3 regions of the Agrobacterium sp. NPDC090283 genome follow, and region 1 is predicted to be linked to each of the others. Evidence: predicted binding sites of a transcription regulator. Region 1 holds the regulator's gene; each other region holds the start of a gene.
The links. The regulator LexA, encoded in region 1, represses DNA repair genes until DNA is damaged. The targets are predictions, from matches to a motif close to TGTTCNNNNTGTGTTCNG.
Positions count from the first base shown of each region.

Region 1 (3,279 bases):
ACGTCGCCGATCCCGGCGATTTCCTCTTCATGCGCCGCGTCGCGCCATGTCTCCTTCAGTCCGGCCTCGTACCATTCGCGCATGGCGGGAAGGGCAAGCAGCCGGTCGCAATAGGCTTTTGCCGCGGGCGAAAGTTCCGCCCCATAGCTCTGGAAACGAAAGGCCACCGGGCAGAAGAAGGCATCGACCGCCGTGAATTTCTGGCCCGCAAGATAAGGCCCGCCGAATTTCGCGAGACCTTCGCTCCACAGCGCATCGATGCGCTTTATATCGGCCGCAAGCCCGGTGTCGCCACCCTTCGGTTTTACGCGAATGCCGACCGACATGGGATATAGATTGCGCAGCGAAGAAAAGCCCGCATGCATTTCGCTCGCCGCCGAACGAGACCAGGCCCTTGCCTGCTTGTCGCTCGCCCAGACGCCCTGGTGTCGCTCCGCCAGATATTCGGCGATCGACAGCGATTCCCAAACCGTCACTCCCTCATCGACAAGGCAGGGTACCTTGCCGGTCGGAGAGAAGGTGGAGAAGGAAACGCCTTCGCCGAAGGGAACGAGTTTTTCATCGAAGGCGATGCCGAGCGTGCGCATCAATACCCACGGCCGCAGCGACCATGAGGAATAGTTCTTGTTGGCAATATAAAGATCGTACATGACGTGCTCCCCGATATGACGCGCATTTCTATAACGGCGGATGGGCCTTGGAATATTGCAAATAATCCATGGCTCCCATAAGCGGCATTGATGGATGGGAAGGTGAGGTCAGGGAAAAAGAGGCGCATCCACGTCACCACCTGGAGATGACGGCGAGACATATGGCGACGCGATTTGCAACCTGCATCCTCGCTCAAGGAGATGAAGGGTGCTCATTTCCTTGAATTCAACCAGCCGCCTCTTTGCCCTTTCCTGCAGCACAACGAAAACATCTGGCATGAATCCGGAACCATCCTTCATGACAAAAGACGCGCCGATCCGCTGGACGATTTCTCTTTACTTCGGCAAAGCCGCATTGTTCCAGAAAGCAAACCGCGATGCTTCAAAGGGAGCGTCATCTTTCCCGATGACGCTCCCACCGAAAAAAAGGCGCCGTCAATTAATGATAACGGCGGATCAGCCCAACCAGCTTGCCCTGGATTTTCACCCGGTCCGGTCCGAAAATACGGGTCTCATAGGCGGGATTGGCCGCTTCCAGAGCGATGGAAGCTCCCTTGCGGCGGAAACGCTTCAGGGTCGCTTCTTCATCATCCACCAGCGCGACGACGATATCGCCCGGATTGGCGGTGTTGCCGTTGCGGATGATGACGGTATCGCCATCAAAAATGCCGGCCTCGATCATCGAGTCGCCCTTGACCTCAAGAGCATAATGTTCGCCCGAACCCAGCATGTCGACCGGCACGGCCACATCGTGGGTGTTGTTCTGGATGGCGGAAATCGGCACGCCGGCGGCGATGCGGCCCATGACCGGCACGGTGACGGCGCCGCCGAGATCATTGGCTGGCGCCTTGGGGGCAGGGGCCGGTTCCGGCGTCTTCGGCTTGCCGAGGCTGCCTTCGATGACGCTGGGCGAAAAGCCGCGCTGCGGCCTCGCACCCGGCGTGTAGGCCTCCGGCAATTTGATCACTTCCAGCGCTCGTGCCCTGTTAGGTAGCCGGCGAATAAAGCCGCGCTCCTCGAGCGCGGTGATGAGCCGGTGGATGCCGGATTTGGAGGCAAGATCGAGTGCGTCCTTCATTTCATCGAAGGAGGGCGGCACGCCGGACTCTTTCATTCTTTCATGAATGAAGAGAAGCAATTCCTGCTGTTTGCGCGTGAGCATGAGGAAAACACCCTTGAGAATCGTCGTTGAAGTCGCGAAACAAATACAGAACGAACACTATATGTTCCATATGTGTTCCGCAATCCCCTAAAATTTCGTGAAGGGTGTATCGCAGATGGTGATTTGATCGTCGAAACCGTGAACAAAGCGGATTTGATTACTTAAGCGAGGTGTCTCGAACGCCAAAACCATCGGCCGGGGAGAATCGGCCGATGGTTTCCGTTGCCATTTTGCTGCGGGCTGAGTGTCAGTAGATCGTGAGCGCAGGAATGAAGCTGACCGCGATGAGAAGCAGCATCGCCATGGTGAAGAACGGCCACAATTCCCTCGTCGTCGCGCCGAGCGGCGCTCTGGCGATGGAGGACGAGATGAAGAGCGTGGTGCCGATCGGTGGCGTATAGAGCCCGATACCGAGATTGATGACCATCATCATGCCGAGCTGCACCCGGTCGAGCCCGATCATATCCGCAAGCGGCACGAAGATCGGTCCGAGAAGCAGGATCGACGGCGGCAGATCGAGCGGCATCCCGATGATCAGCATCAGGATGTTCATCATGAGAATGATCAGGATCGGGTTGGAGATATTCTCCGCCACCCAGGTGGCGAAATGCTGGGGAGCCTGATCGAAGGTGAGGACCCAGCCTACCGCCGCACTGCCCATGATGACCAGCATGACGACGCCGGTTGCCGAGCCCGCCTCGACGAAATTGTCGCAGAAACGTTTCCACGTCAGATCGCGATAAAAGAAGATGCTGAGCACGAGCGAATAGACGACAGAAAGAACGGCGACTTCCGTCGGCGTTGCAAAGCCGAAGCGCAGGCCGAGGATGATCAGGATCGGCAGAAGGATTGCCGGCAGGCTGCGGAATGCAAGGAGCGCCAGATCGCGCTTGCGGATACTTTCGTCACGCACGGCATAGCCCCGCCGCACAGCGATGGCCCAGCAGACGAAGATGAAGCCCACTGCCATGAGCAGGCCCGGCAGAATGCCGGCTATGAACAGATTGGCGATGCTGACACCGCTGACCAGCGAATAGAGGATCATCGGGATCGACGGTGGGATAAGCACGTCGATGACCGCCGAGGTGGCATTGTTGGCCGCACAGAGGGGGGCAGGGTAGCCTTGGCGTTTCTGCCATGGAATGAGCACCGAACCGAGCGCACTCGCATTGGCGACCGCCGAGCCGGAAACGCCGCCGAACACGACCGAAGAAATGACCGTCGTGGAAAGCGGGCCGCCGCGCCAGCGCTGCATGGCCTTGGAGGCGAGTTCCAGAAGCTGGGTTCCGAGTTTGCCGCCGAGCATCAGCGTGCCGGCGAGCATGAAGAACGGCAGCGCCAGCATCGGAAAAGACTGCGTCTGGTCGTAAACCTGCTGCGCCACGATCGAAAGCGGCACGTAACCGTTCCACAGCACGGCGACACCCGCAGAGATGATCAGGGCGTAGCCGACCGGAACCGCAATCA
Region 1 covers NZ_JBIVYG010000001.1:539,544-542,822, forward strand. The annotation lists gene ACIQUH_RS02680 (glutathione S-transferase family protein) at 1-650, opposite strand, end outside; gene lexA (transcriptional repressor LexA) at 1,090-1,812, opposite strand; gene ACIQUH_RS02690 (TRAP transporter large permease subunit) at 2,060-3,279, opposite strand, start outside.

Region 2 (3,279 bases), on a different contig from region 1:
CGGCGGAGGAAAAATGATCGCACGCGAGGCGGCGGTTCCGGGGGCAATGTCCGGCGGGCCAGGGAAAACCCGCCGGGCATTTCGTGGGGAGCAACCAGATGAGGGGGTGCTCCTATCGTCTTGAATTCCGTTTGTTAAAGGCTGAGAGAGCCTTCGATTGCTGACCTGTTATCCTTCATGCCTGATGTCATCCTCGGGCTTCATCCCGGGACATTCATCATCCCGCGCCACTCTCAGCGTCGGGCTTTCAAAGCAGCGACAATTGCACGCCTGCATCGCCAGGCGGCAGGAAGAGATCGTCGCGCAGGTGAATGCCGCGGCGGATAAGGCCGAGCCGCTTGGTCGCCATCTCGAAACGCCTGCCGATCTGCCAGGCATAGGGGCCGGCGCCCTTCATGCGTTTTCCGAATTCCGCGTCGTAATCCTTGCCGTCGCGCATGGAGCGCACCAGCGACATGACATGACGGTAACGGTCCGGATAGTTGCGCAGCAGCCAGTCGCGGAACAGCGGGCTCACCTCCAGCGGCAGGCGCAGCAGCACGTAGGAAGCTTCGGTGGCGCCCGCTGCCTTGCCGGCCTCGAGAATGCGTTCGATCTCATGATCGTTGAGGGCCGGAATGACAGGCGCCATCATCACGGCCACGGGAATGCCGGCCTCCGTCAAGGCCTTCACCGCCTCCAGCCGCTTTTCCGGCGTGGCGGCGCGCGGTTCCATGTTGCGCGCGAGCTTCCGGTCCAGTGTGGTGACGGAAATACCGACCTTGGCGAGCCCCTTTTTGGCCATGGGCGCCAGAATATCGATATCCCGCTTGATCAGCGCCGATTTGGTGACGATGGCAACGGGGTGATCGGCCTTGGCCAGCACCTCCAGTATCTGCCGCATGATGCGCCATTCGCGCTCGATCGGCTGATAGGGATCGGTATTGGTGCCGATGGCGATCACCCGCGGCTTGTAGCCCGGCTTCGCCAGCTCCCGTTCCAGGAGCTTTGCCGCATCCGGCTTGGCGAAGAGCTTCGATTCGAAGTCCAGCCCGGCCGAAAGGCCCATATAGCTGTGGGTGGGCCGTGCGAAACAATAGATGCAGCCATGTTCGCAGCCGCGATAGGGATTGATGGAACGGTCGAAGGGGATGTCGGGCGATTCATTGCGGGTGATGATGCTGCGCGGCTTTTCCACCTGCACCTCGGTGCGGAATTCCGGCATGTCCTCGAGCGTCTGCCAGCCATCGTCGAAAACCTCGTGCTGCAAGGTCTCGAAGCGCCCATCCGGGTTCAGCCCGCCGCCCCGGCCACGACGGCGGTCGATCTCGATGCGCAGGCCGGATGCATCGGCGAGCGCATTGGCAATGTCAGGCATATGGCTCGGCTGGAAGGCAGCCTGCCCGTCAAGCGTATGGTTTCTCATCTGGATGCTCTCGGAGCGCCGCACACCTTTCAAGGCACGCTCGACGCCCTAAACCGTTTCCATCCGGGCGGGCGTTTAATCGCCTTCCGAATGATTAAATTCCTACATCAGGAATGAGAACAATACAAGAACAAAATTCAGATTCGACTCCTTCTCCAGGGGTGGATGCGTGATCGCGATAGGCACGGCCACGTCCGGAGACTGTGCGGTCGGCGGCATGGAGAGCCGCGGATTTTACCACGATGAGCACAGTGGCAATTTATTGTGCGATGCGTTAGAGCTATGCAGATGTTGACAGTCATAATGGAATGCCGGGATCACGAGCCGGAACTGGCGCACACATTGTCTGCGCTTGTCACCGGGGCCGTGGAAGGGCTTGTAAGCGATGTTGTGATTCTCGATCACGGTTCGCGCGATGGATCGTCGCGCGTCGCCGATGCCGCCGGCTGCCGTTTTTATGGGCAATGGGACATTGAAGACGTCGTGAAGTCGGCACGCGGCGGCTGGCTGCTTCTGATCGAACCGGGCGCGCGCCCGCAGGCGGGCTGGATCGACGAGATTCTCGAATATGTGGCGATCTGCGCGCAGCCGGCCCGCTTTTCGCCCTCGCGCTATCATCGTCGCAATGTCTTCAGCCGTGTGCTGCGCCGCGTTCCGCCCTTGGAGCATGGATATCTTCTGCCGAAGAAACATGCCGTGTCGATTGCGAAATCGGGCATGAGCCTGACGCAATTTGTCGGCGCACAGAAACCGCGCCGGCTGAATGCGGAAATGGTGCCCGCCTGGGCGCTGCGGGCCTCGGCTTAACGCAGGGGCGCTTTATCCGGCCAGAACCTTGCCGGGGTTCATGATGCCGGCGGGGTCGAAAGCGTGTTTGATGCGCCGCATCAGCTCCATTTCGATGCCGGGGCGGATGGCGGCCAGTTCGTCGCGCTTCAATTGCCCGATGCCATGTTCGGCCGAAATCGAGCCGCCGAGCGACAGTACGATGCCGTGCACGATCTCGTTCATGTCCCGCCAGCGGCCGATGAATTCGGCCTTGTCGGCACCCACCGGCTGGGAAATATTGTAATGAATATTGCCGTCGCCCAGATGTCCGAAGGCGCAGACACGGGCACCGGGGATGGCGGCGAGAACCGCCTTTTCCGCCGTCGACATGAATTCCGGTATTTTTGACACCGGAACGGAAACATCGTGCTTGATCGAGCCGCCTTCGGGTTTCTGCGCCTCCGACATGCTTTCGCGCATGTGCCAGAGCGCCTGCCGCTGGGCTTCGGATGTGGCGATCACCGCATCCTGAACCAGCCCGGCCTCAAAACCGCGCTCCAGCAGCGATTGCATCATGTTATCCGCCGTCTCCGCCGAATCGGAGGTGGAGATATCGATGAGCGCGTACCAGTCATGCGGCTGTTCCAGGGGATCGCGCACGCCGGGAATATGCCGGGCGGTGAATTCGACACCGATTCGCGGCATGAGCTCGAAACCGGTCAGCGCCGTGCCGCAGAGGTTGGAGGCCATCTCGAACAGCTTCAGCGCGTCTTCGGTGGAGGTAAGCCCGGCAAAGGCCACCTGATGGCCGAGCGGTTTCGGGAAGAGCTTCAGCACGGCGCCGGTGATGATGCCAAGCGTGCCTTCGGAACCGATGAAGAGATCGCGCAGATCGTAACCCGTATTGTCCTTTTTCAGCCGGCGCAGCCCGTTCCAGATTTCGCCGGTCGGCAGCACGACTTCCAGCCCGAGGCAGAGCTGACGCATATTGCCATAGGCAAGCACCGCCGTGCCGCCGGCATTGGTGGCGAGATTGCCGCCGATGCGGCAGGACCCTTGAGAGCCGAGCGACAGCGGGAACATGCGCTCCACCGTATCGGCAGCCT
Region 2 covers NZ_JBIVYG010000022.1:65,692-68,970, reverse strand. The annotation lists gene ACIQUH_RS24465 (PA0069 family radical SAM protein) at 248-1,405, opposite strand; gene ACIQUH_RS24460 (glycosyl transferase) at 1,694-2,212, shown strand; gene ACIQUH_RS24455 (FAD-binding oxidoreductase) at 2,225-3,279, opposite strand, start outside.
Region 2: a site for LexA is predicted at 1,521-1,538, ahead of ACIQUH_RS24465 (PA0069 family radical SAM protein). Genes of this name have one in related genera too.

Region 3 (3,279 bases), on a different contig from region 1:
GGCGGCGTTCTTCCTCCAGACCGGAGCGACCGCCTTCATCCAGCGCCCGCTGGTGCGGGAACAGGCCTTCTTCCCAGCCGGGCAGGAAGACGGTGTCGAATTCCAGACCCTTGGCGGAATGCAGCGTCATGATCGAGACGGCATCGAGATTTTCGTTCTGCTCGGCATCCATGACGAGGGCGACATGCTCGAGGAAGCCGCGCATGCTCTCGAAGGCTTCCATCGAGCGGATGAGTTCCTTGAGGTTCTCCAGCCGTCCGGGGGCCTCGGCCGTCTTGTCGGCCTGCCACATGGCGGTATAGCCGCTTTCGTCGAGGATCTGCTCGGCAAGCGTGGTGTGTTCGGTGTTTTCCAAGAGGCCCTGCCAGCGGCGGAAATCCTGTACCACATCGAACAGCGCCTTGCGCGCCTTCGGTTTCAGTTCGTCGGTCTCGATGATATCGGCGGCTGCCGCCAGCATCGGAATATCGCGGGCGCGGGCGTAATCGTGCAGGTTACGGATCGTCGTATCGCCAAGGCCGCGCTTAGGCGTATTGACGATCCGCTCGAAGGCGAGATCGTCGGCCGGCTGGCAGACGAGCCGGAAATAGGCCATGGCGTCGCGGATTTCGAGGCGCTCATAAAAGCGCGGGCCGCCGATGACGCGGTAATTGAGGCCGAGCGTGACGAATCGGTCTTCGAATTCGCGCATCTGGAAGGAGGCGCGAACGAGAATGGCCATGTCGTTCAGCTTGTGGTTCTTGCGTTGAAGCTGTTCGATTTCCTCGCCGACCGCGCGGGCTTCCTCTTCCGAATCCCAGGCCGCATGCACCACAACCTTTTCATCGTCAGGGCTGCTGCGTTCGGTGAACAGTGTCTTGCCGAGACGGCCCTCATTATGGGCGATCAGATGGCCGGCCGCGCCGAGAATATGTTCGGTGGAGCGGTAATTGCGTTCGAGCTTGATGACCTTGGCGCCGGGGAAATCCTTGTCGAAGCGGAGGATATTGTCCACTTCCGCGCCGCGCCAGCCATAGATCGACTGGTCGTCGTCACCCACGCAGCAGACGTTCTGCGGCTCGCCCTTGGCGCGCTGTGCGAGAAGCCTCAGCCACATATATTGCGCCGTATTGGTGTCCTGATATTCGTCCACCAGAATGTAACGGAACTTCTGGTGATATTCCTTCAGAATATCGGTGTGGCGGCGGAAGATGCTGATCGGGTGCATCAGAAGATCGCCGAAGTCGCAGGCATTCAGCGTTTTCAGCCGGTTCTGATAGGCGGTGTAAAGCTCGCGGCCCTTGCCATTGGCGAAGGCGCGGCTGTCGCCCTCCGGAATATCCGGCGGCGTCAGGCCTTTGTTCTTCCAGCCGTCGATCATGCCGGCGAACTGTTTTGCCGGCCAGCGCTTGTCATCAAGACCTTCGGCCTGAATGAGCTGCTTGATCAGCCGCACCACGTCGTCGGTATCGAGAATGGTGAAATCCGATTTCAGGCCGACGAGTTCGGCATGGCGGCGCAGCAGCTTGACGCCGATGGAGTGGAAGGTGCCGAGCCAGGGCATGCCCTCGACAGCGCCGCCGACCAGAACGCCGATACGTTCCTTCATCTCGCGGGCGGCCTTGTTGGTAAAGGTCACGGCAAGGATCTGGCTCGGATAGGCGCGGCCGGTCGCGAGGATATGGGCGATGCGGGTCGTCAGAACGCGGGTCTTGCCGGTGCCGGCGCCTGCGAGCACGAGCACGGCGCCGTCAAGCGTTTCCACGGCATCGCGCTGTTCCGGGTTGAGGCCGGAAAGATAGTCGGGCGCGGCACGCGTCTGATCGCGCGCCGCCATGGCGCGGGCGGCAATGCCAAGCCCGCCGCCGCTTTCTGCACCGGCACTATTCGTCGCCCTGCGCGGCGCCACGGGTTCTTCATCGAAGAACGGCATATCGTCAAAACTGTTGCTCATGCGGCCCAATGTAGTGATTCGGGATATAAAGGCCAGAACCGTGTTCTGCTTTTATTCCGGTATCAACTGTCAAAACGCCCATTCCAAGGCATTTTTTCGCTTCATGCCTGCCTGTCGGCGTCGAAAGCGGCGTCAACGGGCACTTGCAGCGCCACCGCAAGCTGGTTTGTCTTGGCGGCAAGTGCGATGACGCGCAGCAAATCGGCATGCTGCTCTGTCGTCATGCCCTTGGCTTTGGCGGCGGCCGTGTGGGAATGAGCGCAATAGGAGCAGCCATTGGTGACGGAAACGGCGATATACAGCATTTCCTTCACCACGGGATCGAGCGCCGAAGGTGTTGCCATCACCGCCTTGACCTCGCCCCAGGTCTTTTCAAGCAGATCGGCATCGAAGGCGAGGTAGAGCCACATATTGTTGATGAAATCCGATTTGCGGGTGGCGCGGATATCATCGAACACCGCCTTGACGCGTGGATCGGTTTCCGGGTTTTCGGTCTTCGTCACGGTGCTCATGGCTTCCTCCGGTTATGGCGTCCTGGAGGCAGATTAGCCCACTGGCGGATATTTGCGACAGGAATGCGTGGCCCCGATTGTGGTTTGGCTGCTGCGGATGGCAATTGCCCCCAAATTACAATTACGTAAGGAACGGTTTTGTGCGTTGCCTTGCCCCCGCCAAGCGGGAATACTGCATCTGTCCCGGAACCTACGTTTTCGGGAATGCTTTATGCTGCGCGGATCAACCGGAGAAATATATGCGGGTCTGGAAACAGGTGGGTGTCAGTGTTGCCGTGGTGGGAGCGGGGCTCTGTCTCTGGGGCTTTTATTCGCCCGAAGCCCGCAATGTGCTCGCCGCGATCGGGCTTGGCAAAACGCCTGCCGGGGCGATCGAAGTCGCCGCATCCGGCGGTTCGACCGCCGGTGCGTCCACAGGGCAGAATGCCGGCGGTGCGCGCCGCAACGGCAACGCCACCCTGGTGGTGACGGCCCCGGTGAAGAAAGGCACGGTCAATGACAGGTTGAACGCCATCGGCAATGGCGAGGCGATCCAGTCGGTCGTCGTCATGCCGCAGGCTTCCGGCACGGTTTCGGAAATCCGCACGTCATCCGGCGCACGTGTCGTGAAGGGGCAGGTGCTGGCACGGCTCGACGATGAAGAGCAGGTGATCGAGCGCGACAAGGCACAGGTGACGCTGCGCAGCGCCGTCGAAAAATCCAATTCCTACAAGAACCTGAAATCCGTCTCCCGCCTCGATGTGCTGGATGCGCAGATTGCCGAGGAAGCCGCCAAGCTTGCGCTGAGCACTGCCGAACTCAATCTCAAGCGCCGCGACATCGTTGCGCCGATAG
Region 3 covers NZ_JBIVYG010000003.1:295,348-298,626, forward strand. The annotation lists gene ACIQUH_RS06900 (ATP-dependent helicase) at 1-1,933, opposite strand, end outside; gene ACIQUH_RS06905 (carboxymuconolactone decarboxylase family protein) at 2,035-2,445, opposite strand; gene ACIQUH_RS06910 (efflux RND transporter periplasmic adaptor subunit) at 2,685-3,279, shown strand, end outside.
Region 3: a site for LexA is predicted at 1,975-1,992, ahead of ACIQUH_RS06900 (ATP-dependent helicase). Genes of this name have one in related genera too.